Regions from separate parts of the Bacillus coreaensis genome, predicted to be linked through region 3. Evidence: predicted binding sites of a transcription regulator. Region 3 holds the regulator's gene; each other region holds the start of a gene.
The links. The regulator LexA, encoded in region 3, represses DNA repair genes until DNA is damaged. The targets are predictions, from matches to a motif close to CGAACATATGTTCG.
Positions count from the first base shown of each region.

Region 1: a site for LexA is predicted at 3,822-3,835, ahead of ACQ5H4_RS19220 (YhjD family protein). Genes of this name have one in related genera too.
Region 2: a site for LexA is predicted at 5,260-5,273, ahead of uvrB (excinuclease ABC subunit UvrB). Genes of this name have one in related genera too.

Region 1 is NZ_JBOCCY010000016.1:78,689-89,413, forward strand. Features, by position in the region: gene ACQ5H4_RS19195 (AzlC family ABC transporter permease) at 1-667, shown strand, start outside; gene ACQ5H4_RS19200 (AzlD domain-containing protein) at 657-962, shown strand; gene ACQ5H4_RS19205 (M48 family metallopeptidase) at 1,091-2,365, shown strand; gene ACQ5H4_RS19210 (IDEAL domain-containing protein) at 2,405-2,641, opposite strand; gene ACQ5H4_RS19215 (competence protein ComK) at 2,834-3,397, shown strand; gene ACQ5H4_RS19220 (YhjD family protein) at 3,420-3,794, opposite strand; gene ACQ5H4_RS19225 (S9 family peptidase) at 3,997-5,994, shown strand; gene ACQ5H4_RS19230 (TVP38/TMEM64 family protein) at 6,146-6,784, shown strand; gene ACQ5H4_RS19235 (AfsR/SARP family transcriptional regulator) at 6,807-10,043, shown strand; gene ACQ5H4_RS19240 (substrate-binding domain-containing protein) at 10,164-10,725, shown strand, end outside.
Region 2 is NZ_JBOCCY010000008.1:117,236-127,960, forward strand. Features, by position in the region: partial or broken gene ACQ5H4_RS14280 (methyl-accepting chemotaxis protein) at 1-347, shown strand, start outside; gene ACQ5H4_RS14285 (MarR family winged helix-turn-helix transcriptional regulator) at 621-1,058, shown strand; gene ACQ5H4_RS14290 (DoxX family protein) at 1,282-1,680, shown strand; gene ACQ5H4_RS14295 (EAL domain-containing protein) at 1,882-4,245, shown strand; gene ACQ5H4_RS14300 (alpha/beta-type small acid-soluble spore protein) at 4,489-4,767, opposite strand; gene ACQ5H4_RS14305 (CsbA family protein) at 4,889-5,116, shown strand; gene uvrB (excinuclease ABC subunit UvrB) at 5,411-7,390, shown strand; gene uvrA (excinuclease ABC subunit UvrA) at 7,398-10,277, shown strand; gene ACQ5H4_RS14320 (magnetosome magnetite crystal formation protein family) at 10,388-10,714, shown strand.
Region 3 is NZ_JBOCCY010000002.1:484,046-494,770, reverse strand. Features, by position in the region: gene ACQ5H4_RS05655 (DUF896 domain-containing protein) at 120-353, opposite strand; gene ACQ5H4_RS05650 (YneB family resolvase-like protein) at 468-1,148, opposite strand; gene yneA (cell division suppressor protein YneA) at 1,157-1,471, opposite strand; gene lexA (transcriptional repressor LexA) at 1,626-2,252, shown strand; gene ACQ5H4_RS05635 (CBO0543 family protein) at 2,295-2,846, opposite strand; gene glnA (type I glutamate--ammonia ligase) at 3,028-4,362, opposite strand; gene ACQ5H4_RS05625 (MerR family transcriptional regulator) at 4,398-4,805, opposite strand; gene ACQ5H4_RS05620 (methionine gamma-lyase family protein) at 4,945-6,216, opposite strand; gene hflX (GTPase HflX) at 6,230-7,486, opposite strand; gene spoVK (stage V sporulation protein K) at 7,589-8,512, opposite strand; gene hfq (RNA chaperone Hfq) at 8,736-8,975, opposite strand; gene miaA (tRNA (adenosine(37)-N6)-dimethylallyltransferase MiaA) at 8,998-9,969, opposite strand; gene mreBH (rod-share determining protein MreBH) at 10,229-10,725, shown strand, end outside.

The DNA of each region.
Region 1 (10,725 bases), on a different contig from region 3:
AATTGGCATTGGTTATTTTCCGATTGCGTTAACATTTGGGTTACTCGCTAAAACAACAGGGCTTACGGTTACTGAAACCGTACTAATGAGTATCATTGTATTCGCTGGTGCTTCTCAATATATTTGTCTTAGCTTGCTCACACTTGGTACAGGAGTATTTGAGATTGTATTAACGACTTTTATTGTAAACATCAGACATTTTCTCATGTCAGCTTCCTTAAATGAAAAGGTAGAAAAGGAAGGAACTTCACTTAAAATGCTCTATTCATTTGGAATAACAGACGAGACGTTTTCTGTTGCCGCATTAAAAGATGGCAAGGTTTCGACTGGATTTCTGTTTGGAGTCATTACCGTTTCATATTTGAGTTGGGTAATTAACTCCGGTTTAGGTCATATTATTGGTGCTTCTCTACCACAGACTCTTCAAGAAAGTATGTCGGTTGCTCTTTATGCGATGTTTATCGGACTTGTGGTGCCATCGATGAAAAAGAGCGTGAAGGTGGTCTTTTTAGCGGTAATAGCAGCGAGTTTTAATACGATATTTACGATGACAGAAGTCCTCTCTACAGGCTGGTCCATTGTCACTTCCACTTTGCTATCAGCTATTATAGTGGAAGTTGTTCAAACTCTAAGGGGACGGGAGGGAGAGCAGGTACATGAAAAGTGAGATTCTATGGATGATTATTGGAATGGGATTAGTCACTTATATTCCAAGAATGCTTCCGTTCGTGCTTTTTAAAGGAAAGGAATTACCCTCATTTTTACAAGGAATTCTGAAAAACGTACCATATGCAACACTTGGGGCACTAATATTCCCTGGTATACTATTTATTCAAGATGATCTTTGGTATGGCGTTCTAGGGGCTGCAGCCGCGTTTATCGCTGCTTTTCTCGGTGCTAATGTAATAATAGTCGTTATTGGCTCAATCACGGTACTTACAGTGTATTCTTATTTTTTCTAAGCTGTTTCTCCTGGAGGAACAGTTTTTTTAATATCTTTTGGGATATAGTAATTACTGGTTCTAAATCCTATTTTTATAACTAAAATAAGTACAAAAGGGTTGGACAAGGTGGAAAGGGGAGATATTTTTTGGCTAAGAAAATTGGCTTGTACGGTGTGCTTGCCTTTTGTTTATATGTACTCTTTTTTTACTGGTATTTATTTTATTTTTCACAATCAAGCTTGCCGTTTGAATACCAGGGAACGAAGGCAGATCCTGCTACTTTTTTAAATGAAAGAGAGTTAATGTTATCAGAAGAATACTCGAAAATTCGTAATTTCTTGTTTTTTATCTCGACCCCAATTGAATGGTTATTTTATTTGCTTATTCTATTGTTTGGTTTATCTAAGGCGTTCAAGCGCTGGTCGGAACAATCCGCTAAATATCGGATTCTCCAGCAAGCAATTTATTTAATTTGGTTGTCAGTGGCAGCCTTTATAGCTACCACTCCACTGAGCTATGTTAGCTATTCACTCTCAAAGAAATATAATATTTCAACCCAATCCTTTTCTTCTTGGATGAAGGATGAGTTGATTGATTTTTGGATTAATTACGGTACTTTGTTTCTTATTGTTACTGTGCTGTATTGGCTGATGAGAAAGAGCGGTAAGAAGTGGTGGTTTTATGCCTGGTTAATTTCCATACCGTTCACTTTATTTATGATGTTTTTACAACCTGTAGTGATTGACCCTTTGTACAATGATTTCTATCCACTTAAAAATAAGGAGCTTGAGGCTAAAATCCTTGATATAGCGGACTCGGCTGGAATTCCTGCGGAGCATGTATTCGAAGTGAATATGGCCGAAAAGACGAATGCCCTCAATGCGTATGTTACAGGAATTGGATCAAATTCTAGAATTGTTTTATGGGATACGACTCTTAATCGATTAACCGAAGATCAAATTCTATTTATCATGGCTCATGAGATGGCCCATTATGTGGAAAAGCATTTGTATATTGGGATAGCTGGGTATTTGGTGTTCTCCCTGCTAGGACTTTATATCATCTCGAGGTTAATGAGAGCGATTGTGAGCAGATGGGGAGAGGCATTAAAAATTTCTGCAGTTAACGATATTGGATCGCTCCCACTGTTTCTTTTGCTGTTATCGATGCTGATGTATGTATCAAGTCCATTTTCAAATACGGTGTCACGATACCAAGAGATGCGTGCAGATAAATATGCAATTGAAATGACACAGAATTCGGAGGCAGCGATTGGAACATTCCAAGAGCTAACAAAAGCGGGGCTTAGTCAGGTAAATCCACCTCTACTTGTAAAAATCTTCCGTTATGGTCATCCAACCATGCTTGAGCGTATTACAAGAATTGAAGAATATGAACTTGAGCAAAGAAATCAGCAATAAGAAGAAAATGGGGCCCTTAAAAGGAGCCCCATTTTTTTCTTAAGTCCCGAATCTCTTCGTCAACAGCTTGTATTCATTTGATAGCTTAAAAAACTCTTGTCTGTTTCTTTCGTCAATGGCTTGATCAATTCGTTTTGTTAGTTTTTCTTTTTCCGCTTTTAACAATGATTCTGACAGCAGCATCTCAACGTACAAATCTAACACAAATGATTCCTTCGCTTTTTTACGGTTCATGGCACTGGATTTCATTAGCTCTGTATAAGATTTTTCTTTCATTGAAATCACCTCTGATGTCTTTTTCATATTATATTTAACAATACAGAAAATATCAACAGAATTTTTAAAAAATTTAGAAAGTTTAAGTTTCAATTGTGAACTAATTCCGAATTTTTCACAAAATCTAATATTGTTTTTATTCAAGCTGATATGATAGGAGGTGAATCAAAATTGTGATAAGGAGATGAAAGAATGAGAATGCAGCATCAAAGAAATCTGGTAGAGGAGTACGAAATAAACCCATTTACGATGGTGATTATGCCTACTACATATGGGTGCAAAACATATTCAAAGGTATATGAAACAGAAGATACTTGCCTTTCCCCTTTTAAGCCCATTGAAATCATAAAAAAAAGCTGTCAGTTTTTTGGATCAAGTTATGAAGGTAGAAAGGACGGAGTTAGACAGCTAACTGGAATTACACACAAGGTCCCCATTCCTGTTTCCCCTACAAATTTCATCTGTTTTTTTCCAACCACTTCCCCCGATAATTCGGAATGTATTTGGCTTGCTCATGAGCATATCGTCGATTATAAAAAGGGTGATAAGAGTGAGACGACGGTCATGTTCACGAACAAGGAAGTCATGAATATTCCAATTTCCTACAACTCTTTTCACAATCAAATCTCAAGAACCCTGCTAGTACGATCCAAGTTAGGAAAGCGTCTAGAGGATACAAGAACCATGTATGTGAATTTTGGGAAAAAGATGAGGGCGTCAGAAAACCAACTGGATTACGGAAATTACGGCCATTAAGGCAACATGAACAGGAGCAGCTTTATGCTTCTGTTTTGTTTTTTTCTCGCTTAAATAAATAATACTCAAGCAGTTCTTGGACTTTGTTTCGAATTCTTGGATTAAAATAATTATGATGCTCTTCATATCCTTTATAAAGAAAGGTGAACATCGTAAATGCTTCGTCTTGATTGGACTGGTAAACTTTCATTTTATTTTTACTCATATAGCGCTTAATCTCACTAAGCTCCTTTTGGACGACCTTCATGGTTTCTTCAATTAAATGAAGATATGGTTCCTTTAACTTAATCGTACTTGTGTTAACACTTTGAATGTCACGGTTTAGAACGGTAAGTACCATTGGTAAGTAGATGGCCTGCTCAATCATATTTCTTTCTTCCGGTGGAATTCTAGTCATAATTATCGAACCTTTCAGACTAAAATAAGAACATTTGTTCCCTTTTATTTTATACGATTCACGAAGGAAAGGCAAGATGTTACCTTTAATGATTTTTTTGAAAGTTGTTGTGCGTTAGTTTGCGAAAAGAAAAAAGAAAAAATAAGTTTTTTAGAAGGAATAATATTTCTATTATCGAAATACATAAGTAAATATGAAGGAGATGATATGGGTGAATAAAAGAACGTTAGTGGCAGAAGATTTATATCTACTAAAGTCAGTAGCAGACCCGCAACTAGCAAGCAATGGACAAGACCTTGTGTATATTCAAACGTCAATCGATGAAAAGAAAAATGAGTATGTATCCAATATTTTTTACATGAATGTCGAAGAAGAATCGGAACCTGTTCAATGGACTTTTGGAAAGGAGCGAAATGTTTCTCCAAGATGGTCACCGTGTGGTGAGAAGATAGCGTTTGTTTCAACGAGAAGTGGTAAGGGACAGATATACATACTGCATAAAAAGGGTGGGGAAGCGAGACAGCTTACAAACATAGCTCATGGGGTGAGCAATCCGGTTTGGTCACCTGATGGTAAACAAATCGCTTTTACTACCGGGTTAAAACCTGGGGAAGAACTTAGTGAGAAAGAAGAGAAAAGCGGGGAAAATCCAAAACTTTTGAAGCCGTTAGTAGTAGAGAAGATGAAGTATAAATCGGATGCAGCCGGATTCCTAGATGAAAAAGTAAAACAGGTTGCGATTGTGAACGTCGAAAGTGGAGAAGTACAGCTGATTACTTCAGGCGATATGGATATCCATTTACAAAGCTGGTCTCCAGATGGAAATACACTTGCAGTATCAGCTGATTTAAGCGAAGATGCAGATTTTTCGTTCATAAATGATTTCTTTTTATTAGATATAAAAACAAAAGAGCTAAGAAGAGTGACAGAAGGTACAGGTTATTTTGGCAGTGCTAGCTTTTCCCCGGATGGAAAATATATCGGACTGTTTGGTCACGAAAGAGAATTTGAGAATGCAACTTTGACTAAGCTTTGGATTTATGATGTTGAAGGAGAAACATTATCTTGCTTAACGGAAAGCACAGACCTGCTTGTCGGAGACTTCGCAATCGGAGATTTTCATCAAGGGGTAGTCACTCCAGGCTTGCTTTGGGGGGAAAACAGTACGAGTTTTTATTTCTTGGCAACCGATCATGGAAATACAGTTCTGTACTATGGTTCCGTAGAAGGTGAGCTGTATCCAGCATTGCTTGATAAGCAGCATGTATACGGTGCAACTACGGGTGGACAAGTGAATCGAGCAGTCGTTGCAATCAGTAAACCAACGGAGCCAGGAGACATTTACTTGCTAGATGTACCAACGGGAGAGCTAAAGCAATTGACAAGTGTAAATAAAGAATTTCTTGAAGACGTCGTCCTCGCGGAAGTGGAAGAAATTGAATTTACGTCCACAGATGACTGGCAGTTACATGGTTGGGTCATGAAGCCTGCTTCATTCAATGAAGGTGAAAAGTATCCGTGTATTTTAGAAATTCACGGTGGACCTCACGCCATGTATGCCAATACGTATTTTCATGAATTTCAAATGCTAGCTGCAGCTGGATATGCGGTTTTATTTATTAATCCAAGAGGCAGTCACGGGTACGGTCAGTCATTTGTTGATGCAGTTCGCGGGGATTATGGTGGAAGAGATTATGGAGATTTAATGGATGCGGTCGATTATGCATTGAAAAAGTTTGACTATATTGATGAAAATAAATTGGGGGTTACCGGCGGGAGTTATGGTGGCTTTATGACAAACTGGATTGTTGGACACACGAACCGCTTTAAGGCGGCAGTGACGCAGCGCTCGATTTCGAACTGGATTAGCTTTTACGGAGTAAGTGATATTGGGTATTATTTTAACACATGGCAAATAAAAGCGGAGCTTGAGGACTTTGATACATTGTGGAAGCATTCCCCACTCGCCTATGTAAAAAGGATTGAAACACCTCTCCTTATTCTACATAGTGAAAAGGATTATCGTTGTCCAATCGAACAGGCTGAGCAGTTATACATTGCATTAAAGCATCGTAAAAAAGAAACGAAATTTGTCCGTTTCCCAGAATCGAATCATGAGTTATCAAGAAGCGGGAAGCCCAATTTAAGAATCGAGAGACTAAACCATATTCTTGGATGGTTTAAAGAATATAATCAATAAACTAGTAATTACCCATGGGAAACAAGTCCTGTGGGTATTTTTGTCATAAAATGGGCGAATCCATTCTCTTTTTCAATTAGGAGGTGTACAATATGAAAAAAAGGACCATGTTAGAATAATATGCAGCTTATTTACGTGAGGAGATTAAGTAATGGATGTAGAATTAATCAAAGCTTGGTTTACTCTTGAAAATATTATGGAATTAATAGAAAAATACCGTTCCTTTGGCCCACTGCCGGGAATATTACTTCCATTACTAGAAGCGTTCCTTCCGTTTTTACCACTTTTCCTTTTTGTGATGGCAAATGCGAGTGCATTTGGGTTATGGTTTGGATTTTTATTTTCTTGGATAGGTGCATCTGGTGGAGCATTAATTGTTTTTCTCTTGGTTAGGAAGTTTGGTCAAAAGAGAATATTAAACTTTTTAAAAAAGCATCCTCAAGTACAAAAACTAATGGTTTGGGTGGAGAACCATGGATTTGGCCCACTGTTCTTACTTTTATGCTTTCCTTTTACACCATCAGCTGTTGTGAACATTGTAGCTGGTCTATCTAAAATAAGTATTGCTCAATATATGCTAGCTGTTTTGACCGGGAAAATGGTGATGATTTTTACGATTAGCTTTGTTGGATATGATATACATTCCTTGATTACTCAACCTGTCCGTACAGCAATCGTAGGTTTTGTTATTGTCTTGCTTTGGTTTATAGGAAAAAGGATTGAGGCCCGTCTCAATCGTGTTGAAACGAGAGTAAGTGAGCCGGAAAAGATCAAAATAAAGGACCGTTAGTCAATAAAAAGGAGGGATGAAGATGAAAAGGTTTGCCCCTGTTATACAAACAAAACTAATTCCCCCTGCAGTAAAGGAAGGGCTAATTCGGCGGGCAAAGCTCACGAATAAAATGAAAGCGATACCAAAAATACCTTTAACGATTATTCATTCTGGTGCAGGTTACGGGAAAAGTACCGCTTTAGCACAATACATTAGTGAAAGTCCTCTCACCGCTTGTTGGTACACCACATCATCAGCTGATGACGATATTTTCCCTTTCTTGCAGTATGTAATAGCAGCCATTCAAACCATTCATCCTTCCTTTGGCAAAGAGTTGTCAAAACATATAGAGCTTATGGGACGTTATGTAAGAGAGGAAGAGCTTCATGTACTAACCTCATTATTTGTTAATGAAGTGTTAGAGATGAAAGAGGAATTTATTGTGATTATAGATGATTACCATCAGGTGGAGCACTCCTATAATGTGAATCGTTGGTGCGAGCTATTGCTTGACCATATTCCTGGAAACCTACACCTAATCGTCTCAAGTAGAACAAGACCTCTTTGGAAGTCGTTAATGAAAATGAAAGTTAGCCAATTGATGCTTGAAATTAATAAAACGGACCTCGTTCTTACAAGAGAAGAAATGGAATGGCTACTAATAGATAGCTACGGACTTGAATTAGATGAAGAAAGGTTAAATCAGATTGTTCGGATTACAGAAGGCTGGGTGATAGCCATCGGAATTCTTGCTACGCATGTGAAGGAGGAGGGAGCCTATTCAGAAGATTTGCTTTCCATTCAGGAACTCCCACTAGAGGAACTCTTTCAATATTTAGTTCAAGAAGTGTTTGCTAAGCAATCGGTTCTCATTCAGCAATTTCTTGAACAAACAAGTGTATTCGAGGAGATGGACGAAGAGCTTTGTAATACCATCCTGGGGATCCGTGGCACGAAGACAATGCTAGACACATTGGTTGAAAAGAACTTGTTCATTCAAAAAATGGGACTAGAAAAATATCGCTACCATGCTCTTTTTAAAGAGTTTCTTGAAGAACAACTGAAACAGAATAACCAATTGGCATATGTGGCCATTCATGAAAAATGTGCACGCTACTATGAGAGTCGAAAAGAATGGGAGTATGCTTTAATCCATTATGAAAAAATGAACCACTATGATGCAGTTGCCTCCCTTTTAAATGATTTCGGCCCTCACATGCTAGAGGATGGAAAGCTAGAAGGCTTATACGACAGAATAAAGAGGTTACCTGCTGAACATAAAGACCCTTTTCCTAGACTATGGTTTTTACAAGGTGAAGTCCTTCGATATCGATCAGGTTATATGGAAGCAGAAGCCTGCTATGAAAAAGCATACACCCTTGCAAGCAGGAAGGGAGATGACTTTGAGATTAGTAAAGCGCTAGAGGGAAAGGCGAAGATTTTATTAGATACGATTCAGCCACATCATGCGGAAAGATTGCTTTATGAAGCGATTGACTACCGTGAGAAAAGCAATTGTAACAATAGTAGCGAAGTTGGTTCACTTTACACCTTGCTCGCTGAAAACCTTATTAACTCAGGTCAGGCTCAAAAGGCAGAAAAATGGATTAAACGTGCGAAGAGCTTAAGCATGGATTACGTGGACCGCCATGTGGAAGCAAGATTGTTTTTACGCACAGGGAGATTAAAAGAAGCGAAGAGACTTCTGGAGGAAATGAAGATGTCAGAGGAAGGACAGAAATCTCATTTGCCGCAATCTCACCGTGAGACCGTACTTCTACTCTCCCTTGTTCATGCGTTTATGGGAATGGGAGAAGAAGCCAAAAAGCTCGCACAAGATGGAATTCAGCAGGGAATAACGAGTCAATCCGCCTTTTCGGAAGCGTGCGGGTGGATCCGTATGGGTCATGCTGTTCAACAGTTAGAAAAATATGATTTGTCATTAGCGAAAAGATGTTACGAAACTGCTTTAACGATTATGGAAGAAATAAGGGTCGATCGAGGGAAGGCAGAACCATTAATGGGACTTTGTTTATTGTATGGAACGGAGGGAGAGTTGGAGAGAGCACTGGAGGCTGGGCATGCAGCGTTAAGAGAAACAGAAAGGGTAAAGGACGTATGGCTTTCATCATTAATCACGTTAACGATGGGAATTGCTTTGGTCTATAATGAGAAGTATGATGAGTCCGAGCGGCTTTTTGTCCAAGCAGAGGAACTATCAAAAAAATGTAATGATGACTATGTCCGAATGTACGCCTATTTTTGGCAATCGTACGTTTTATATCAAAAGGGTAGAATGGAAGACTTTGAGGAGAAGATGACTCAATTTATTCATGAGGCACAGATAGGAAACTATGAGTTTGTGTTTCAAAAGAAAACTATTTTTGGACCAAGAGATTTACATATGTGTTCTCCATTACTCATTAAGGCTATGAAATTAGGAATATCTAATTCATATATTGGAAAGCTATTACAAGATATGGGATTGGTTGATCTTGACTCACACCCAGGTTATTCGTTGCGTATTCAAACTCTAGGTCAGTTCAAGGTCTTTATTGGAACGAATGAGGTTGAAGATCGAGCCTGGCAACGTGGAAAAGCACGTGAACTTCTACAATTGTTTGTAACACAAAAAAACCATCTGTTTCAAAAGGAAGAAATCTACCAAAGCTTATGGCCTGATCATGATGAAAAGCATGCGGTCAGGGATTTTAAAGTCGCATTAAATGCATTAAATAATGCGCTGGAACCCCATCGAAAGGCCAGAGGAAATCCCTATTTTATTGTACGCGAAGGATCATCTTATGGATTAAACCCTATAGCTGGTATCGATGTGGATGCAGTTGAGTTTGAGAAATGGGTGCAACTTGGATTAGAGGAACGGGAATTAGAAAAAGCGCTAGGATTTTTGCAAAAAGGATTGAATTTATATCATGGCCACTATCTACCGGAACGTCGTTTTATAGATTGGTGCATTAACGAGCGAGAAAGACTGCATGTTTACTTTTTGAGAGGGGCTGAGAAAATTGCTCAGCTGCATGTACGGATAGAGGAATATGACCATGCCATACATTGGTGTGAAAGGATACTTGATACGGATCGAACGTGGGAAGAAGCGTATCGACTGTTGATGTATTGCTATTACCGGAAAAATAACCGTCCCTTTGCCATGAAGTGGTACCAAAAATGCTGTGCGATCCTAGATGAAGAACTGGGTGTTTCTCCATTAGAGCCAACAAAGCATATGTACGAAATGATTGTAAGCACAAACGAATAAGCAAAAAAGATGAGGGGCATTCCTCATCTTTTTTTTTGTAACTAGTATGTAACTTCCTGCCTTTAAGATGGAATCAAAGCTCTTAAAAGCTTTTCCAAAACAAACATAGGGGGTTGGAAGATGAGGAAGTACTCATTTTTAGTGTTGCTCTTATTTGTAACGATTTTTGCCACTGCATGTAACTCTGAATCTACTAGTAAGAATGAGGGGGAAACATCGGGTGATAAGGAAAAGAACACAGAATCAATAAAGATTGGTGTTCTGGCTTCTCAAACAGGTGGTTTAGAAGCATATGGACAGCAAACCTTACGTGGATTTGAATTGGGTCTAGAGTACGCAACCGATGGTACAAACGAGGTTGCCGGCCGAAAAATTGAGTTTATTGTCGAGGACACAGAAACGAAGCCTGAGGTAGCCGTTCAAAAGGCTACGAAATTATTAGAAGAAGATGAAGTTGACTTTTTAGTAGGATCGTCAAGCTCAGGGGATACGTTAGCCGTATTACCATTAGCAGAAGAATACGAAAAAATTATGGTGGTTGAACCGGCAGTTGCGGATAGTATTACAGGCTCCGAGTTTAATCCATATATTTTCCGAACAGCAAGAAACTCGTCACAAGATGCCGTTGCTGGCGCAGCTGCAATTGCTAAAAAAGGAGTGAAGATTGCTACGTTTGCCCCTG
Region 2 (10,725 bases), on a different contig from region 3:
GCCTCACGAGAAGTATTCAGCAGGAAATTAACAAAGCGCTCACTGAAACACAAACAAGTCTGACAGTTGTTAATGAAGGAATTGAGCTTAGTACGGGAACAACCGCGAAGATTGATCATATCCTTGAGGTGATTGAAACGGTGCAAACCGAAGTACAATCGGTTCTCCACACCATTCAAGAACAAAAATCGTTTAGTGGAGATATCATTGAAGAAATCTGTATGACAAAAGAAGTGTTCAATAAAGTAAATGACGCGATTTTACAACATATCGACGACGCTCACATTGTTGATCAGCGATTGGAAGAAGGAATTATGCAGATTAAGGGGATTGGTCAGGAAGAGTGAAAATGGCATGAAGCGGTCTTAGTCTTATGACTCGTGGAGCTAGTTTTACTTGTGCATCAGGTCATAAAAGGCATCTTATGACCTGATGTATTTCATCTTAATGGTCTGTCACGTCATAAAGTCATGTTTATGACATTAGGAGGTAATTTTTCAAGGGCAAGCAGGTCATAAAAAAATTGCCACTCACCCATTGACAATATCTCGAATTCATAATATTATTATCTCATATTCAAGATATTTGAATCGAAGATAAAAAGACAAGGGGGTGAGCATATGGATAAGATTTGTTCTAATGAACCTTTTCTGCTCCTCATGCAAACAACAAAGGCGATTCAAGAATGTATAAAGTCCAATGTAACAAAACATGATCTAAGCGTGACAGAGTTTTCGGTTCTTGAAGTTCTTTATCATAAGGGGACGCAGACGATTCATCAAGTGGGGAGCAGCATTCTTGTGGCTAGCGGATCGATGACGTATGTAGTTGATAAGCTGGTACAAAAGGGTTTTTTAGAGCGGAATATTTGTCCAGGAGATCGGCGAGCCATTCATATTTCTTTGTCGGATAAAGGGAGAATAGTAATGGATACCCTTATTCCGGAGCATCAAGTACTGATTGATTCCATGTTTGCTTCATTAGATCATCAAGAGGTAAACAGTTTAATAGATGTACTAAGAAAAACGAAGAAGAAAGTAGAAGAGCTATCAAATTAACAAAGCTGTTTTCGTAAAGATTGTTGTTTTTGGAAAAATCCCAAATGCCGGATTTTTCCCCGTGTAACACTGTGTTTATTGGTCTATTGGGAGAGTAGCTCTTTTCTAAGGATGAAAAAATTCTGATTGGCTGTTGAAACATATAGTTAAAATCCTAAAAAGTGTGTTTATAGCAACAATGTTTAGAAAAGAGCCTTAATAAACAACTAGGAGGAATTACAAGATGTTAGATTTAGGATTATTATTGATTCGTGTCGTTATCGGTTTATTATTCATAGGTCATGGTGCACAGAAATTGTTTGGTTGGTTCGGTGGTTACGGACTAAAAGGGACCGGTGGCTGGATGGAGTCGCTTGGATTAAAGCCAGGTGTAACAATGGCTCTTCTTGCTGGTTTAGCAGAGTTGGTGGGTGGCTTATTCTTTGCTGTGGGATTCTTAACTCCACTTGCAGGTCTACTTATTGCTGCAACTATGGTTATGTCCATTGTAAAAGTTCACGGTGCCAATGGGTTATGGTCAACAGCAAATGGATATGAATACAACTTAACGTTATTAGTTATCGCTATTGGTGTTGCATTAACAGGTCCTGGAGCTTACGCAATCGACGCATTTATTTTCTAAATTATCTCGATTTTGAGAATCATGAAACTAGACGAAGACTCACCTTCAAATCAGGTGGGTCTTTCATTCGTTGATCGAATAAATAATCCCTTTTCCCTGCGAAAATAGTAGGATATTACTGTCGAATCATGGTAAAATGGAGTCCACAGTAGGTCGAAAAAGGGCAGTCTACTGAATTTTGCTCTGGGATGAGGGGTTACTTTGCTTGGGTCTGCCACATTTTATGTGTTCAATTTAAGCGATGTGTTGATTGCTATCTTCATTTCGATAATATGCTGTACACTTGGGGCAGAATTTTGTCGTCGGTTGAAGCTAGAAAATTATACGTTTATGAGAAGAGCAATATACTCGTTAATGCTTGGCTTTACTTTTTGGTTAGCGTTGTTATTGGTTTGTTTGGCAATGGAATTACCTTACTCTACAGGAAATATCAATTTATACTTTCAATTAAGTTTTTATTTTTGCTTTATCGGATCTTATATTGCTCTTGGGGTAACGAAACAGAGACTAAATAGTTCGATTCAGTATATATTTGCAGGATTGTTCGTTACGGTTTGTATTTTAGGTACACTTAGTCTTGGTTTTTATCTTCTATACTCGGATCATCTAGATATTAAGCCGATGCTAGGGACCATGACTGTATTTTTAACATTAGCAACGATGTTTTCCTTGCTTCGCTTTCTTATTCAAATAACGAATTCGGATATCTATCAATTCCTGTCTCGTTGGAAACTTGTTGGTAGTATTCTTGGCGGAGCTGCTTTTGCAGGAGTTCCTTTTATGGTTGTTGTATCTATGCTGAATCTTGAAGAAATTGGTGTGGGGAATACAAATCCATTGGTTATGCTTTTGCCTTTTACATATAGTGTCATTACGAATCTTGCTTTCATGCTAGTTCCTGACCTGTTTGGTGAACGTTTATTGATGCGTAACATTCAATCGTATTTATCACTATTTAATCATAATCCTGATGCCGTATTTGCCGTAAACTTGTCAGGCAACATTATGCATGCGAATAAGGAAGCCTTTAAACTTACAGGCTATGATCAAAAAGCGATTAAGGGATTGCATTTCAAGGAGCTATTAATCTGCGACGAAGAGGAATTCAATCACTATCTTCAAAGCTTCCTTCAAGAAGATATTCAATCGGTTGAAGTAAAACTTCGACATCGAGATGGCTTTTTTATTGATGTTAGAATTACACCTGTTCGAATCATTGTGAAAGAAGAACTGATCGGGGTATATGGAATTGTCCGAGATATTACAGAGAAGACGCATGCCGAGGAGACGATTCGTTACCTTGCTTATCACGATGATTTAACCAATTTACCGAATAAACGGAAGCTTGAAAAAGTGGCAGCAGAGGCGATTGATGAAAATAAACCTTTTTATCTTTTTTATATTGATTTTGATCGTTTTAAACGGATTAATGATACCTTTGGTCATTTTTTCGGTGATAAAATTCTTCAAGAAACCGGGAAAAAGCTTGAGGAGCTCATGCCTGAAAATTGTACGATTGCAAGGCTTGGGGGAGATGAGTTTGCTGCGTTACTACCTCATCCAGCAGACTATGATGAGGTTGCTCAAATGATTATTGAAGGTTTTCGAACCCCCATCGTACTCGATGGCTTTGACTTTTTACTTACAGCGAGTATCGGTGTGGCTTATTTTCCAAAAGATGGAGAAATGATTTTAGAATTATTGAAGGCGGCAGATCTTGCGATGTATCGTGCGAAAAATGAAGGATCCAATCGATATGTTGTGTATGAGGCGACGATGAAGGAACAATCACTTAATAAAATAAAGATAGAAAGTGATCTTCGAAGAGATATTGCGAATCGCAAGTTAACGGTTTATTATCAACCGAAATATGATACGGGTTCAAATCTATTGGTGGGATCCGAGGCACTCATTCGTTGGGAACATGAAGAGAACGGATTTATTCCTCCAAGTAAGTTTATTCCTATCGCCGAAGAAAGTAACTTAATTATTGATCTTGAGAGATTTGTAATTACGGAAGTATTCGAAACGATTGGGGAGTGGAAACGGAAAGGCATGCCGGTGCCTAGAACTTCTATTAATATTTCCGTCATTCATTTTTACCAAGAAGACTTTGTCGATTTTATCATAAAAAACTTAGCCTCCTATGAGATCGATGGCAGTGATATTGAGATTGAAATTACGGAAAGTGTTATTATGCGTGGAGAGGAGCGAGTCAATCGAAACCTGCTTGCCCTTAGAGAAGTCGGGGTTGAGATAAGTGTCGATGACTTTGGAACAGGGTATAGCTCCTTAAGTTATTTGCAAAAGTTATCTGTCGATCGTTTGAAAATTGACCAGTCCTTTATCGCTGATTATGAGAGCAATAAAGAAATTATATCTGCCATCATTTCGATGTCTCACAACCTAAATCTGAAGGTCATTGCAGAAGGTGTGGAAACGTCGAATCAAATCGGTTTCCTGCAAAACATGAATTGCTTCGAGGTGCAAGGTTATTTCTACTCCCCTCCAGTCAAGCGTTCTAATTATGAAGATATTTTATCTAAATACGGTAATGCTAGTTAAAAATGCCTCATTTAGAGGCATTCGGACTGTCGACAAAGGTAGTGAGAAGTTCTTCTCGCTGCCTTTTGTCATTTTTTTGTTCGGGATTGGTGGGAAAAGGGCTGATTTCCGCTCCGGGCGCTTGCTTTCCGGGGGGCGGGCAGTGAGCCTCCTCGTCGCTGACACTCCTGTGGGGTCTCACTTGTCCCGCTGATCCCCCAGGAGTCAAGCATCTTGCTCTGAATGTCTCATTTAGAGGCATTTTTATTCGTTTTGATTTCTCATTCTTTCTTGTGCAAGTCGGACCATTTCTTTGACCATGCTTCCACCGATTTGGCCACCGATCTTGCCTGCTTGATGGGAGGTAAGATTTCCGTTATTGCCTTTACTCAGTGGAATATGCATATCCGCTGCCACTTCGTATTTTACCTGGTCCGGGTTATCGTTAGGCACCATATACCCTCTCTGTTTCATCACATCTGCTTTTAACGAATCTAATGCCTCTCTAGCCTCTGGGATTAATGGACGTCTTTTTCTAGCCATATTCGTTATGCTCCTTTTACTTTTTTCTTAGTATGCACTTTCCATACGTGAAATACTTGTGCAACCGGAGTTGACCATATATTCTAGAACTATAAGTGGTAACAAAGAGGGGTTGAACGAGATGAAGTATGTATTGGGTCTTTTTATTCCTGGTGCTCTCGTTATTTTTTTCACAAGAGTTACATACAGCCATGTGATTGGTTTATTGCTTACAGTTGCACTAATAGCTGCATCGGTTTATAAGGGTTATACTGATTCCTTATCGCTCATTATTGTAGATGCATTGTCTTTAACGGTTGGGTTTGCGTATTCGAAAATGGTTCGAGAGAGGGCAAAAAAACGATCGTAGGTAGAAGCTTGTCGATAAAATTTTCGACAAGTTTTTTTATGCCATTTTCACTTACAGAGGGTGTTTGAATCATTTCAATCAAACGTTTGATTGACCTTTTTTCGACTGAGACTGACAGACTTCATCGTAAAAACGAAAAACATCGAATATTTGTTCGTATATTGTTGGTTTGTTTTCCCTTATTTGTGGTAGAATGATTAATATGAAAATATAGGATATTTACTCAGCCAGGTCCGTCGCAGCTAGTTACTATAGATGAAATTCTAATGGATACTTTTAATAGGAGGAGTACTTGTGAAGGACCAATTTGAATTAGTCTCTAAATACTCACCACAAGGAGATCAGCCTGCAGCCATTCAAAGGATTGCTGATGGAATACATAATGGTGAAAAACGTCAAACGTTGCTTGGAGCAACAGGGACTGGTAAAACATTTACGATCTCCAATGTGATTAAAGAAGTGAATAAGCCGACACTTGTGATCGCTCATAATAAAACACTTGCTGGCCAGCTTTATAGTGAGTTTAAGGAGTTTTTTCCGAATAACGCGGTCGAGTATTTTGTTAGCTATTACGATTATTATCAGCCAGAAGCGTATGTTCCTTCAACAGATACGTTTATCGAAAAAGATGCTAGTATCAATGACGAAATTGATAAGCTTCGTCACTCGGCTACATCCTCTTTGTTTGAAAGAAAAGATGTTATTATCATTGCGAGTGTTTCTTGCATTTACGGTCTAGGTTCTCCTGAGGAATATCGAGATCTTGTGCTCTCACTAAGAACGGGAATGGAAATTGAGCGAAATCAGCTCTTGCATCGCTTAGTGGATATTCAATATGAAAGAAACGATATTAACTTTCAGCGTGGAACATTTCGTGTTCGTGGCGATGTGGTCGAGATTTTCCCGGCTTCACGGGATGAGCATTGCTTGCGTGTAGAGCTATTTGGTGATGAAATTGATCGAATTCGAGAGGTTGATGCATTAACAGGGGAGATTCTTGGAGAAAGAGAACATGTTGCCATTTTCCCAGCTTCCCACTTCGTTACACGTGAAGAAAAACTCCTTGTTGCCATTGAAAATATTGAGAAGGAACTCGAAGAACGCCTAGCGGACATGCGTGAAAACGGAAAGCTTCTTGAGGCACAGCGATTAGAGCAACGTACACGTTATGACTTAGAAATGATGCGGGAAATGGGCTTCTGTTCGGGAATTGAAAACTACTCCCGACATTTAACTCTAAGACCACCTGGGTCAACACCATATACATTGATCGATTATTTTCCAGAAGACTTCTTAATTGTCATTGACGAGTCGCATGTGACGCTTCCGCAAATTCGTGGAATGTATAACGGCGACCAAGCGCGTAAGCAGGTTCTCGTGGATCATGGCTTCCGTCTGCCTTCAGCGATGGATAACCGACCTTTAACGTTTACAGAATTTGAGGAGAAGATCAATCAAATTGTGTTTGTTTCGGCAACACCGGGACCTTATGAGCTCGAGCACACGCCAGAAATGGTTCAACAAATCATTCGTCCAACAGGATTGCTTGATCCAACGATTGATGTTCGTCCGATTGAAGGGCAAATTGATGACCTTATCGGTGAGATTCATGAGCGGATTAAGAGGAATGAACGCGTTCTTGTCACAACGTTAACAAAAAAGATGTCCGAGGATTTAACAGATTACTTGAAAGAAATCGGTATCAAGGTACAATATCTACACTCTGAGGTAAAAACGCTCGAAAGAATTGAAATCATCCGAGAGCTAAGACTTGGAAAATATGATGTTCTTATAGGAATTAACTTGTTAAGGGAAGGTATAGATATTCCTGAGGTTTCGTTAGTAGCCATTTTGGATGCGGACAAAGAAGGCTTCCTTCGTTCAGAACGTTCGTTGATCCAAACCATAGGTCGTGCGGCGCGTAATTCCCGCGGTCATGTGGTGATGTATGCCGATCGAATGACAAACTCAATGGAGCTTGCGATTTCAGAAACGAAACGTCGTCGCGCCATTCAAGAAGAGTACAATGAAAAGCATGGAATCACACCGATGACAATCCAAAAAGATATAAGAGATGCCATTCGTGCAACACATGCGGCTGAGAATGAAGCAGAGTACAAGACAACAGAAAAGCTTACAAAGCTTACGAAAAAAGAGCGTGATAAGCTAATTGAGGATATGGAGAAGGAAATGAAAGAAGCAGCAAAGGCGCTCAACTTCGAGAGAGCAGCAGAGCTTCGTGATTTAATATTAGAGTTGAAAGCGGAAGGATGACGAATCAATGGCAATGGAAAAGCTCATAGTTAAAGGGGCTAGAGCTCATAATTTAAAGGATATCGATGTGACCATTCCGCGAGATAAGCTCGTTGTACTAACAGGACTTTCAGGCTCGGGGAAATCCTCTCTTGCATTTGATACGATATATGCTGAGGGGCAGAGACGCTATGTGGAATCGTTATCTGCGTACGCAAGGCAGTTTTTAGGGCAAATGGATAAACCGGATGTGGATATGATTGAAGGACTTTCACCGGCTATTTCAATTGATCAGAAAACAACGAGTCGTAATCCTCGTTCGACCGTCGGAACGGTTACGGAGATTTATGATTATTTACGATTATTATATGCAAGAGTGGGTCGCCCGACCTGTCCGAATCACGGGATTGAAATTAGCTCCCAAACGATCGAGCAAATGGTCGACCGAATTATGGAGTATCCTGAACGAACAAAGCTCCAAGTACTTGCACCGATTATTGCTGGACGCAAAGGGACACATGTGAAGGTTTTTGAAGATATTAAAAAGCAAGGCTTTGTTCGTGTTCGTGTGGACGGAGAAATGCTTGATCTTTCAGACGAAATTGAGCTGGAGAAAAACAAGAAACATACGATCGAAGTGGTTGTTGACCGAATTGTCGTTAAGGAGGGAGTCACTGCCCGTCTCGCTGATTCGCTTGAAACCGCTCTTGGTCTTGGGGAAGGAAAAGTAATTATTGATGTGATCGGCGAAGAGGAATTGCTTTTCAGCGAACACCATGCCTGTCCATTATGTGGCTTCTCGATCACGGAGCTTGAACCTCGTATGTTCTCGTTTAACAGTCCGTTCGGTGCCTGTCCTGACTGTGATGGATTAGGGTCAAAGCTCGAAGTGGATGTAGATCTTGTTGTTCCGAATAAAGAGTTATCCCTAAAACAGCATGCCATCGCACCGTGGGAGCCAACAAGCTCTCAATACTATCCACAGCTATTAGAAGCAGTGTGTAACCACTTTGGAATTGATATGGATATTCCTGTGCAGGATCTTCCAAAACATTTGTTTGACAAAGTGCTATTTGGATCAAAAGAAGACGATATTTACTTCCGGTACGAAAATGACTTCGGACAAATTCGTGAAGGCTATATCCAATTCGAAGGTGTCATTCGAAATGTGGAGCGACGTTACAAGGAGACTAGCTCTGATTATATTCGTGAGCAAATGGAAAAGTACATGGCTCAGCATCACTGTCCGACTTGTAAAGGAGACCGCCTGAAGAAGGAAACATTAGCGGTACTAATCAACAACCACCATATAGGGAAAGTGACGTCCTTCTCGATTCAAGAAGCTCATCATTTCTTTGACCATCTAGACTTAACGGAAAAAGAAACAAAAATTGCTAACTTAATTCTGCGTGAAATCAAAGAACGCCTTGGTTTCTTAATCAATGTTGGCCTCGATTATTTAACGTTGAACCGTGCGGCGGGTACTTTATCTGGAGGAGAGGCACAGCGAATTCGATTAGCCACACAAATCGGGTCAAGATTAACCGGTGTGTTGTACATTCTAGATGAACCCTCCATTGGACTTCATCAGCGAGACAATGACCGATTAATTGATACGTTGAAAAATATGCGTGATATTGGGAACACATTGATCGTTGTTGAGCATGATGAAGATACGATGCTTGCGGCTGATTACTTAATTGATGTTGGCCCAGGAGCAGGAGTTCATGGCGGACAAATTGTTTCTGCTGGAACCCCACAGGAGGTTATGGAGGATCCAAACTCACTAACCGGTCAGTATTTAGCAGGTAAGAAATTTATTCCGCTACCAATTGAGCGAAGAAAAAGTGATGGTAGATACGTCGAGATTAAAGGCGCTAAGGAAAATAACTTGAACAATGTAAACGTAAAGTTCCCGCTTGGCATGTTCATCGCAGTAACCGGTGTTTCTGGTTCAGGAAAAAGTACATTGATCAATGAAATTCTACATAAATCATTAGCTCAAAAGCTAAATCGTGCAAAAATCAAGCCTGGTCAGCATCGAGAAATCAAAGGGATCGAGCACTTGGATAAGGTCATTGATATCGATCAATCACCGATCGGGCGTACACCAAGATCGAATCCAGCAACTTATACTGGTGTGTTCGACGATGTTCGTGATGTGTTTGCATCGACTAATGAAGCCAAGGTTCGAGGATACAAAAAAGGTCGCTTTAGCTTTAACGTCAAAGGTGGCCGATGTGAGGCATGTCGTGGAGATGGAATTATCAAAATAGAGATGCACTTTTTACCGGATGTTTATGTCCCTTGTGAAGTGTGTCACGGCAAACGCTACAACCGTGAAACGCTAGAAGTAAAATATAAAGGTAAGAATATTTCGGATGTGCTAGATATGACAGTGGAAGATGCACTCGTTTATTTCGAAAATATCCCAAAAATTAAAAGGAAGCTTCAAACCATCTATGATGTGGGTCTTGGTTATATTACACTCGGTCAACCTGCCACGACTTTATCTGGTGGGGAAGCACAAAGGGTAAAACTAGCGTCTGAGCTTCATCGCCGTTCTACTGGTCGCTCGTTCTATATTCTCGATGAGCCGACCACAGGGTTACACGTGGATGATATTTCACGATTGCTTGTCGTCCTCCAGCGCCTGGTGGAAAATGGTGATACGGTATTAGTCATTGAGCATAATCTCGATGTCATTAAAGCAGCCGACTATATTATCGACCTCGGACCTGAGGGTGGCGATAAAGGTGGTACCATTATTGCCATGGGAACACCAGAACAAGTATCAGAAGTACCATTATCGTATACAGGGAAGTACTTAAAGCCGATACTCGACCGTGACCGTGAGCGAATGAAGAAGCAAATTCAACAAAAGGAAGAGCAAGTAACTAACGCGTAAAGGGGGGAGCAGTTCCGTAAGGAATTGCTCCTATTTGTATCACTCTCCTCAAAATTCATGAAACTTTTATTTATTAAGAACGTACATATGAGCAGAGGAGATGAAGGAAAATGAATACGAATAAAGTTTTGGCCGGTATGAGTTACTTGAGTATCTTTTTCGCTGGATTTATTTTTCCGTTGGTCGTATTTTTAGTTTCATCCAGTTCATATGTCAAACAGCATGCAAAGAAAGCCTTTTTATCGCATTTAATCCCAATTGTTCCCGTTCCGTTTCTAGTCGGTTCAGCGGTTTATCTAGATATGACGAATCAATTAACAGACACAGCACCGATTGCTATTATTGTAGGCGCGCTTTTAACTGGATTAATCGCCATCATCGTTACGGTATGGAATCTTGTAAAAGCGATTAAAGTCTTTGCGAGTGAAGATTATTAGTCCATTGAGGA
Region 3 (10,725 bases):
TAATATTATATCTGCTCTATTATTTATACAACAGATTGCCTTAATAAATTTAGAAAAAAAGCATATATTTTTTAATTTTCAGTGTTTTCTATCATTTTTTGGTAAATAAATTTAGAGGATTAATGTAGTTTTTTACTATTTTTTAATCTCTTAAGCTTTTCAGGTGTAACATCATCACCCAAAGGATCAACAATTTTTACACCTTGGAGCGTTCCTAGCATAGATGATCGAAATGTTTGTAAATATTCACTACGAAGCTTTGACTGCTCCTTTGCTTCCGTCTCTGTTAATCCATCAGCTTTTGCTTTTTTTGCTAGTTCATTGATTCTAGCCATTTTTTCCTTCGGTAGCATCTCTTTGCTCCTTCTCTTTTAGTTTTACTAATAGAAATCATGTTACTAAAAGATATAGTCTTTGACAAGGAAGAAGCGTAAAGAGGTACGAATAACAAAAAATGCCAACGATCTTTATGACTTGTTGGCATTTAGTGAGATATTATTTTGATGCTTTAGCTCTTCTATGTATTCAAGATATCTCCGATTTACTGTAGCTTTTGAAATATCATAACCAAACCCTCTTAAAGTAGCAGCGATTTCAGAAAATGTTAAATCATTGTTTCGTAACCGTACAATCTCTGTTATCGGTACTTCAATACGTTCTCTCCCGGCATGAACACCTTTGTTTTTCAGATTTTTCTCTGGTCTGTAACCGTTTTGAACAGCTCTGTTCATTCCTCTTTTAATTTTACTATTATGAAGCTTTCGCTGATATTCTTCTACCATACTTACAATTTGCAATACCATAGAATCCGATTCGGACAATTGTAACTCACCATTATGTGATACACTGAAAAGTTTGATGTTATCCTTTAGTATACAATGAAGCAAAGCAATTTTGGCATTTCCTCTACCAAGTCTCGTTTCATCCTGAATCAGAACAGCATCTACTTTCTCTTCCTTTAATCGTGACAGCAGGAGCAAAATACCTTCTCTGTCAAAGTCATATCCACTCGCCTGTTCTTTTATCACTTCAACAACTTCCATTCCGTGTTGTTGTGATAGCTTCAATAATTCTTCTTCCTGCCTTTTTAGAGAAGAGTACTGTGATTCTTTTTCAGTACTAACTCTACAATAGATAATCGCCTTCATAATCCCTCCTATTTCGATGCTAGCTGAGTAACAGTGGAATCGTTTAATTCAACAGGGATATAGATCTTATCACCTACTAATAATACATTTCCATTAATATCATTGATTTCTTCCACCCAGGAAACAAACTCTGTTTCAGATAATGCATGTTTATCTGCATAGTCCTTACAAAGATCCCAAAGTGTTTCCCCTTCATTAATTGTTACAGCCATATATTTTTCCTCAACTGATTCACCATTAGAAATTACCAAAATAATAGACGATAGGATAGATAAGACAACTAGAATAATAGCATATGAGTATTTGTTCCATAAATTTTTCATGTAAAACACCTCTATTAGAATGTATGTTCGTATATATATTTACATTATAGACCGAACGTTTGTTTTGTGTCAACGATTATTCGAACTTATGTTTGTATGCACTGGTAGAACATGCTATAATAAAGTCAAGATTAACCAATGAGGGGCGGTAAGTATGACAAAACTATCAAAACGTCAGGTAGATATACTAGAATATATAAAAGAAGAAGTTAAACAAAAGGGCTATCCGCCTTCCGTTCGTGAAATTGGCGAAGCTGTTGGTTTAGCATCAAGTTCAACCGTACACGGCCACTTAGCTAGACTTGAAAGTAAAGGGTATATCCGCAGAGACCCTACAAAGCCACGAGCAATTGAAATTCTGGATCTTGATGAGGTAGTAAGTAATATACCAAAATATAATATTGTTAACGTTCCTGTAGTCGGAAAAGTAACTGCGGGTATACCTATAACTGCAATCGAGAATGTGGAAGAGTATTTTCCTCTCCCAGAACGTCTTGCCCCTGCGGATGAACAAGTATTTATGCTTGAGGTTATGGGAGACAGTATGATTGAGGCCGGTATCCTTGATGGTGATTACGTGATCGTGAAGCAGCAGCAAACAGCGAATAACGGTGATATCGTTGTTGCCATGACTGAGGAAGATGAAGCGACAGTTAAGAGGTTCTTCAAAGAAAAGGACTATGTTCGTTTGCAGCCGGAGAACTCATCCCTAGCACCAATTATCCTACGAAATGTGTCTATTCTCGGAAAAGTTATTGGAGTATATCGTCATATTCATTAATTAGTGAAAGCAAGCATCGAATGATGCTTGCTTTTCTTATTATCACAATGGCTCAAAGCTCTTTCTTCGACTAAACCAATGAGCCACAAGATACAAGAACAAGATGATAAAGAATGAATAGGTATAAGCCCAATCTATTTTCTTATACATATCCATCAACGCCATTAATGGCATCCCAATGTATGTACTGATACCAGCTAGAATAATTCCCTTTATAAATGGATTAACGTTCGGCCTGTATTGAAGGAAAAACAAAATAAGGACCGGCATAAGAGAATAACGAAACGAATAACTTATTGTTGGAATTGGAATGGCTTTTACTGGATAAGCCCATCTTCCATATTCCACTCCTAACGCATCAATTGTTGTAGATAGTATCATTACGATAAATACTGAAAAAAGCAATCGTGCTGAGCTCTCCCTTTTACGGAATATTGCCCAGAGTACCCATGGAACAATGATCATTAACACAGCCACCCACCATTGCCAAGTGAAAAAAAAGGCTTTTATGGTCGCATCTTTAATTAGAAGATTTCCATCCTTAATTAAGTCAGATCCTTTTCCCACTTGTTTGAGACCATCTTGAAACTTCATTATTTTTCCCCCGTAATATAACTTCAAATAACTGTAATTGGTTGTATTATTTGGTAAAATTGAGATTTTTATTCACGCACCTTAAATCGTTTCAAGTTTGTTTCATAACCGTCCCCCACCATTAACAACATACAAAAAACCCTCAAACACATTAAAGTGTTTGAGGGTTTCTATGAACGGATTAATACATTGACATGTATTGTTCTCTTTCCCATGGATGTACTTGCGTACGGAACATATCCCACTCGATCTCTTTTGCTTCTACGAAGTGTTCGAAGATATGCTCTCCAAGAGCGTAAACCATTGTTTCGTCTGACTTTAAGTTATCTAAAGCAGCAGCAAGTGTAGCTGGTAGATCTTCGATACCTACAGCTTGACGCTCTTCTTTGTTCATAACGTAGATGTTGCGGTCAACTGGAGCTGGTGGTGTTAAAGAGTTCTTCACTCCGTCAAGTCCTGCAGCAAGTAATACAGCCATTGCTAAGTAAGGATTAGCAGCTGGGTCAACGCTACGTACTTCTACACGAGTGGAAATTCCACGAGAAGCAGGGATACGGATTAGCGGTGAACGGTTTCTAGCAGACCACGCAACATAGCAAGGTGCTTCGTAACCAGGTACTAAACGCTTATAAGAGTTTACAGTTGGGTTTGTTACAGCTGTAAAGTTTGGAGCATGCTTAATGATACCAGCGATGAACTGACGAGCAGTGTCACTTAGTTCTAAGTTTCCAGTTGGATCGAAGAATGCATTCTTGCCTTCTTTGAATAAAGAAACGTTACAGTGCATTCCAGAACCATTTACTCCGAATAATGGCTTCGGCATGAATGTAGCATGTAGACCGTGCTTACGTGCAATTGTTTTAACAACAAGCTTGAACGTTTGGATTTGGTCACAAGCACTTAAAGCATCAGCATATTTGAAGTCGATTTCGTGTTGGCCTGGAGCTACCTCATGGTGAGATGCTTCAATTTCAAAGCCCATTTCTTCAAGCTCTAACACGATATCACGACGGCAATTTTCACCAAGGTCTGTTGGAGCAAGGTCAAAGTATCCACCGTTGTCGTTTAATTCAAGTGTAGGCTCTCCAGCTTGGTCAAGCTTGAATAAGAAGAATTCTGGCTCAGGTCCAAGATTGAAATCTGAGAATCCTAAGTCTTGCATTTCTTTAATAATTCTTCTTAAGTTGTTACGTGGGTCACCAGCGAATGGAGTTCCATCTGGATTGTAGATGTCACAGATTAAACGTGCCACTTTACCTTTTTCAGCTGTCCAAGGGAAAACTACCCATGTGTCTAAGTCTGGATATAAGTACATGTCTGACTCTTCGATACGAACGAAACCTTCGATAGAAGAACCGTCAAACATCATTTTGTTGTCTAAAGCTTTTTCAAGCTGACTGATAGGAATCTCAACGTTTTTGATTGTTCCTAAGATGTCAGTGAATTGCAGACGAATAAACTTAACATTTTGTTCTTCTGCCATTCTTGTAATATCATCTCTTGTAAACTTAGCCATTTTGTTTCCTCCCTTGAATAGTAAATCTCTTTTTATTAATGGAAAAAGCGTGACATATCACCTTGACGCAACGACGAGCGATTAAAACGGCCAGCATGCATAAGCTCTGAGCGCAACATTTTACGTAACTCATCATCGGACAGATCACGTCTTGCTTTTTCTGCTTCCTTCACTATTTCTTCTGATAGCACCTGTTGCTCTTTCACAGAAAAAATTTGCTTAATTCCTGCAAGATTCACACCTTGCTCGATCAAATCTTTTATTTCTAAAAGCTGATCAATGTCATTCAAAGAAAACATTCTTCTGTTTCCCTCAGTTCTTGCCGGAGAGATCAATTGGTGCTCTTCATAATATCGAATTTGTCTTGCAGATAGTTCTGTAAGCTGCATCACAATTCCAATTGGAAATAATGGCATGGAACGACGGATATCACTTCCGCTCATTTGCTGTCCCTCCATTTCTTTCTTTCATATTTTTATTATATGAAATGTCAGTTTTTCTGTCAACATAATGTTAGTTTATATAACATGGAATTTTTGTAGAAAAAGAGAAATATTAAAACTCTCTATATAATCCTACTACTTAATTGAAATCAATTAGTTGTTTTTCAGCTAATCGGTTCAACGCGATCAGTATAGCCATTTTCACATGAGAATAGGTTAGTCCTCCCTGTACATAAGCAACATACGGTGGTCGTATTGGTCCATCGGCGCTTAATTCAATACTTGCACCTTGTATAAATGTTCCCGCAGCCATGATCACATCATCTTCATAACCAGGCATATAAGCTGGGTATGCCGTAACATGTGAATTAATAGGAGAAGCAAATTGAATCGCTTGGCAAAAGGCAATCATTTTCTCTTTGTCATCAAATTGAACCGATTGAATCAAATCTGTCCGTTCTGCATTCCAGGCTGGATTTGTGTTCATCCCTAATCTGTCAAGCATAGCTGAGGTAAATACAGCACCCTTTAATGCTTGTCCAACCACATGCGGTGCCAAAAAGAAGCCTTGATACATTTCTTGAAGGCTATAAAGAGAGGCACCCGCTTCAGCTCCGATACCCGGTGAGGTCATCCTATAGGAACATGCTTCAACATATTTTTCTTTTCCAACGATATAACCCCCAGTTTTGGCAAGCCCACCACCTGGGTTCTTAATTAAGGATCCTGCCATCAAGTCAGCGCCAACATGGCAAGGCTCTAATAACTCTACAAACTCACCATAACAATTATCAACAAATACGACAACATCTTCTTTTATATTTTTAACAAATTTAATCATGTCTTCAATTTGATCGATGGTAAAAGATGGTCGGTTTGCATAGCCTTTGGAACGTTGAATACCGATCATTTTTGTATTTGGCTTGATCAGTGTTTTTACATGTTCGTAATTGACCTGTCCATCCTCTTTTAAATCTACAGTTTGATAAGATATTCCAAATTCCTTTAAGGAACCTACACCATTCCCACGTATCCCTACAATTTCCTCCAAAGTGTCATACGGTTTTCCTGTTATGTAAAGCAGCTCATCTCCTGGTCGTAATACACCAAATAAAGCGATTGAAATTGCATGAGTTCCGGAGATGATTTGTGGACGCACTAGACCTGCTTCTCCACCTAACACATCGGCATAAATTTGCTCTAATGTATCCCTACCAATATCATCATATCCATATCCTGTGGAAGGGATAAAGTGTGAATCACTTACTTGATGGCGCTGGTAGCTTTCTAAAACGCGAAACTGATTCGCTTCCACCGTCTCATCAATTTGTTTATGCTTCGTAAAAATTTGCTCTTCGACCTGCCGAACGATCGGCTTTAATGCTTCCCCAAATGTGAAATGCTGATACATGTTGTTCTCCTAACTAAATACTGTATTGATTAATTTGTCCTAATATTTGGTGATCATTGAGTACATATCCTTTGCACAGATACATATCTTTTTCTTCCTCGAATGCTAACTCCCTTAAAATGGTGTCATTTTTTAATTGGGCTAACAGTTTTCCTTCTGTGGAAGGAACCTCAACTTGGTAAAATTTCATTTCTGAAATAATCACCTGTTCTATTTTTTGCTTTAATAAAAAGCGATCTTCCTCGCTAAATGCTGAAATCTGCAGTGTTTCTGTTTTAGCGGTTGGAACGAAGTCAGGATTTTTCAAGTCTCTCTTATTATAAACGGTTAACTGAGGAATTTGTTGTATATCCAGATCCTCCAATAACTTATGTACTGTTTGCTCATGCTGATATGAATCCGCACTCGACATATCAACAACGTGTAAAAGAAGATCAGCTTCTCTTACTTCTTCTAATGTTGATCGAAAGGCAGCAATCAAGGTCGTTGGAAGGTCTTGAATAAATCCAACCGTATCTGTTAGTAACGTACTAAATCCACTTGGAAGAATCATTTTTCTCGTCATCGGGTCAAGTGTAGCAAACAATTGATTTTCCTCAAACGAATCCGCTTCTGTTAAACGATTGAATAATGTCGATTTACCTGCATTCGTATACCCGACTAACGCCACTTGAAAGGCTTTATTCTTTTTCCGACGTTCACGATATCGATCACGATGCTGCACGATCACTTTGAGTTGTGCTTTAATATCGTCAATTCGTCTTCGTATATGTCTTCGATCGGTCTCGAGCTGGGTTTCCCCCGGACCTCTCGTCCCAATTCCTGCACCAAGTCGTGAAAGTTGCGTACCTTGCCCACCCAAGCGCGGAAGAAGATATTGAAGCTGAGCCAATTCCACTTGAAGCTTCCCTTCTTTAGAACGTGCACGTTGGGCAAAAATATCTAAAATTAACTGAGTTCGGTCAATTATTCTTGCTGAGATGTCTTTAGATAAATTTCGCACCTGACTTGGCGAAAGCTCATCATTGAATATGATGATATTCGCTTCCGTTTCCTCCTCTAATGCTCTCAACTCTTCAACTTTTCCTTTACCTATGTATGTAGATGGATGGATTCTGTCTCTTTTTTGAGAAAATGTTGCTTGTACAGTACCTTTTGCGGTTTCTGTTAAAGAAGCTAGCTCCTCCATAGAATAGTGAAATCTTTCATCATCCTCTACGGTTTGACAACCTACGAGAATCACCTTTTCATACTCATGCTTTTGCTCCAAGAAATCACCTCATCGTCCTTTTTTATATCATACCAAATATTCGTTTTTAATACTAATTCACTTCAAATCAAACAAGGCAGGCTACTGTTAGCCTGCCCCATTTTACTCATCTTCTTCAAAGATAAGATCATTGCTTCGTATCGTCATTAAATCATGCCGGTCGAAGTTACTTAACATTAACAATCTCATTGCCTGAGCTCGAATCGATTTTTCAAGAACGTTTCTAACGTATCTCCCGTTCGAAAACCCAGCTGGGCTAAACGCAGATTTCACCCAAATGAGATGATCGCGAAGCTTTTTTTCTGCTTCATGGCTTAATGTATATTCCTTTTCCTTCAGCATTCTCTGCCCTATTTCCATAAGTTGCTCAATGCTGTAATCTGGAAAATCAATGACAAGGGGAAACCGAGAATGTAATCCTGGATTGAGCGTGAGAAAATCATCCATTTCTCTCGAATAACCAGCCAATATTAGGATGAATTCATGTTGTTTATCTTCCATATGTTTGACGAGTGTGTCAATGGCTTCTTTACCAAAGTCCTTCTCCCCGCCTCTTCCGAGAGAATAGGCTTCATCAACAAATAGAATCCCCCCGAGCGCCTTCTTTACGAGATCTCTTGTTTTTTGGGCAGTATGTCCGATGTATTCACCGACTAGATCGGCCCGTTCCGCTTCAATTAGATGACCTTTGGAAAGGACATTCATACGTAAAAATAACTTTCCAATCAACCTGGCAACAGTAGTTTTTCCTGTTCCAGGATTTCCTTTAAACATCATATGGAGCGCTTGTTTTCCCGCTTTTAATCCAGCTTCTTCCCTTTTCTTGTTCACATATATCCATGCGTAAATTTCCTTAATCATTCGTTTCATTTCTTCCATTCCAACAAGCGCACCAAGTTCTTCCTCTATCTCCTTTAATGCTGCATGCTCTGGGGGAATGGCCTTTGGAGCCACATATGGTTCGGCAACAGTGGGTTTACGTTTCTGAGAATTTAAGACAATGCTGATTTGTCCATTGTTTTTCATTCGAATTGGTTGGTCCAAAGCTTTCACCTCACATTATAAAACAGTATACGCGCTTGGTGCATGAATTGTGACAATAGCCTATTTTTTAGTTATGTTCACCTTCTGGTAGTAGCGCATGCTTTTCCCATTATTTAAGCGATTACTCTATATGTATTCAGAAAAATTCATTTTAGAAATCAAAGACCCGCTTCCATGAAGAAAGCGGGTCATGAATGAAGTTCCATTATTGCTGCTGTGGACCTTCTAAATCAATTTGTACATTGCGCAGTGGAGAAAAAGTAGAAATGGCATGCTTATATACAAGCTGTTGCTTCCCTTCCGATTCAAACAGAACCGTAAAGTTGTCAAAGCCTTTGATTTGTCCTCTTAATTGGAAGCCATTCAACAAAAACACTGTTACACTTGTACTGTCTTTACGAAGTTGATTTAAAAATTGATCCTGGATATTAATGGCTTGCTTCATAATAAATCCTCCTCTTTTATCTCTATTCATATGTATTCGATTTTATTTTTAGCTTTCCTTCAATATACGTAGAAATTTCAGTAATTTTTTTTTGAATCTGTTCCTCATTTGTCACATCTGTCATATCAAACCAAGTAACATCCATTTTATTTCGGAACCATGTAAGCTGTCGTTTCGCGTATCGACGGGAGTTCTGCTTTAATTGCTCAATCGTTGTTTCAAGCGATTGCTCGTTTGAAAAATAACGAAACCACTCCTTATAACCAATAGCTTGTAAAGCCTGTGTATGCATAAGCCCACGGTCATATAGCTTTTTCACTTCTTTTTCTAGACCTTCTGTTATCATTTCATCTACTCTTGCATTAATACGTTCATACAAGCGGTCACGTTCCATTGTTAAGCCAATGATAGAAACTTCATACAATGGTTCAATCACCTGCTCCGATTGTATTTCCGTTAACGTTTGTCCAGTTGTCAAATAAACTTCTAATGCACGGATGACGCGACGAACATTATTCGGATGTATACGATCCGCACTTATCGGATCAACTTGAGACAACTCTTTATGAAGAACTTCCACCCCATCTGTCTTCACTCGGTCTTCTAGCTGTTGTCTCAGATCATCATTATTTGGAGCATCAGAAAATTGGTAATCATAAATGGCTGATTGAATATAAAGCCCCGTGCCTCCAACTATCATTGGTAGCTTTCCTCTATTGGTGATTTCCGTAATTTTCATGCGTACAAGCTCCTGAAACTCAGCTACTGAAAACGTCTCATCTGGATTCTTAATATCAATGAGATGGTGAGTAATTCCTTCCATTTCTTCTTGCTTAATCTTGGCTGTTCCGATATCCATTTCTTTATATATTTGCATCGAGTCACCACTAATGATTTCACCATTCAATCTCTTCGCTAACTCAATGCTCGTCCTCGTTTTCCCAACGGCTGTTGGTCCAATTAAGACGACGACTTTTTCCTTCTTCTGTATCATGCTGACACTGCCTTTACAAATTACTTTAGATGCATTGTAGTATAACATGGAACACCATTAACATAAAACTAGAAGCAGGTAAGCCTCTATGCATTATAACCAGATTTTTAGCCGTTATACCTTTGTCATACACTTCCATTTCTTTCTTTTTACATTACAATTATATAACGATTCGATAACAATCGACAGAGAACCCCCAAATTCGTGCTACTTTATATGAAGAGTGTAAAGAGACTTAAAATGAATTGGTGGGATAGATATGTTTGGAACGTTAGAGATTGGAATTGATCTAGGTACAGCAAACGTACTTGTATATAGCAAAAATAAAGGGATTGTCTATAATGAGCCATCTGTTGTTGCACTAGATACTACAACGAATAAAGTTGTAGCGGTGGGACTAGAAGCAAAAGCAATGATCGGAAAGACGCCTGGTAAAATTACAGCGATTCGTCCTCTAAAAAACGGAGTTATTGCCGATTATGATATCACTTCGGAATTATTAAAGTACATTATTACAAAAGCTTCAACCAGAATGGGGTTAACGATTCGAAAACCTAATGTGGTCATTTGTACACCAGCTGGCTCTACCAGTGTGGATAAAAGAGCCATTCAGGATGCCGCAAAAAACGCAGGTGCCAAAAAAGTCTTTCTTATTGAAGAACCAGTGGCCGCTGCAATTGGAGCTGGACTTCCTGTGGACGAACCTGTAGCCAATGTGGTAGTAGATATTGGCGGAGGTTCTACTGAAGTAGCGAT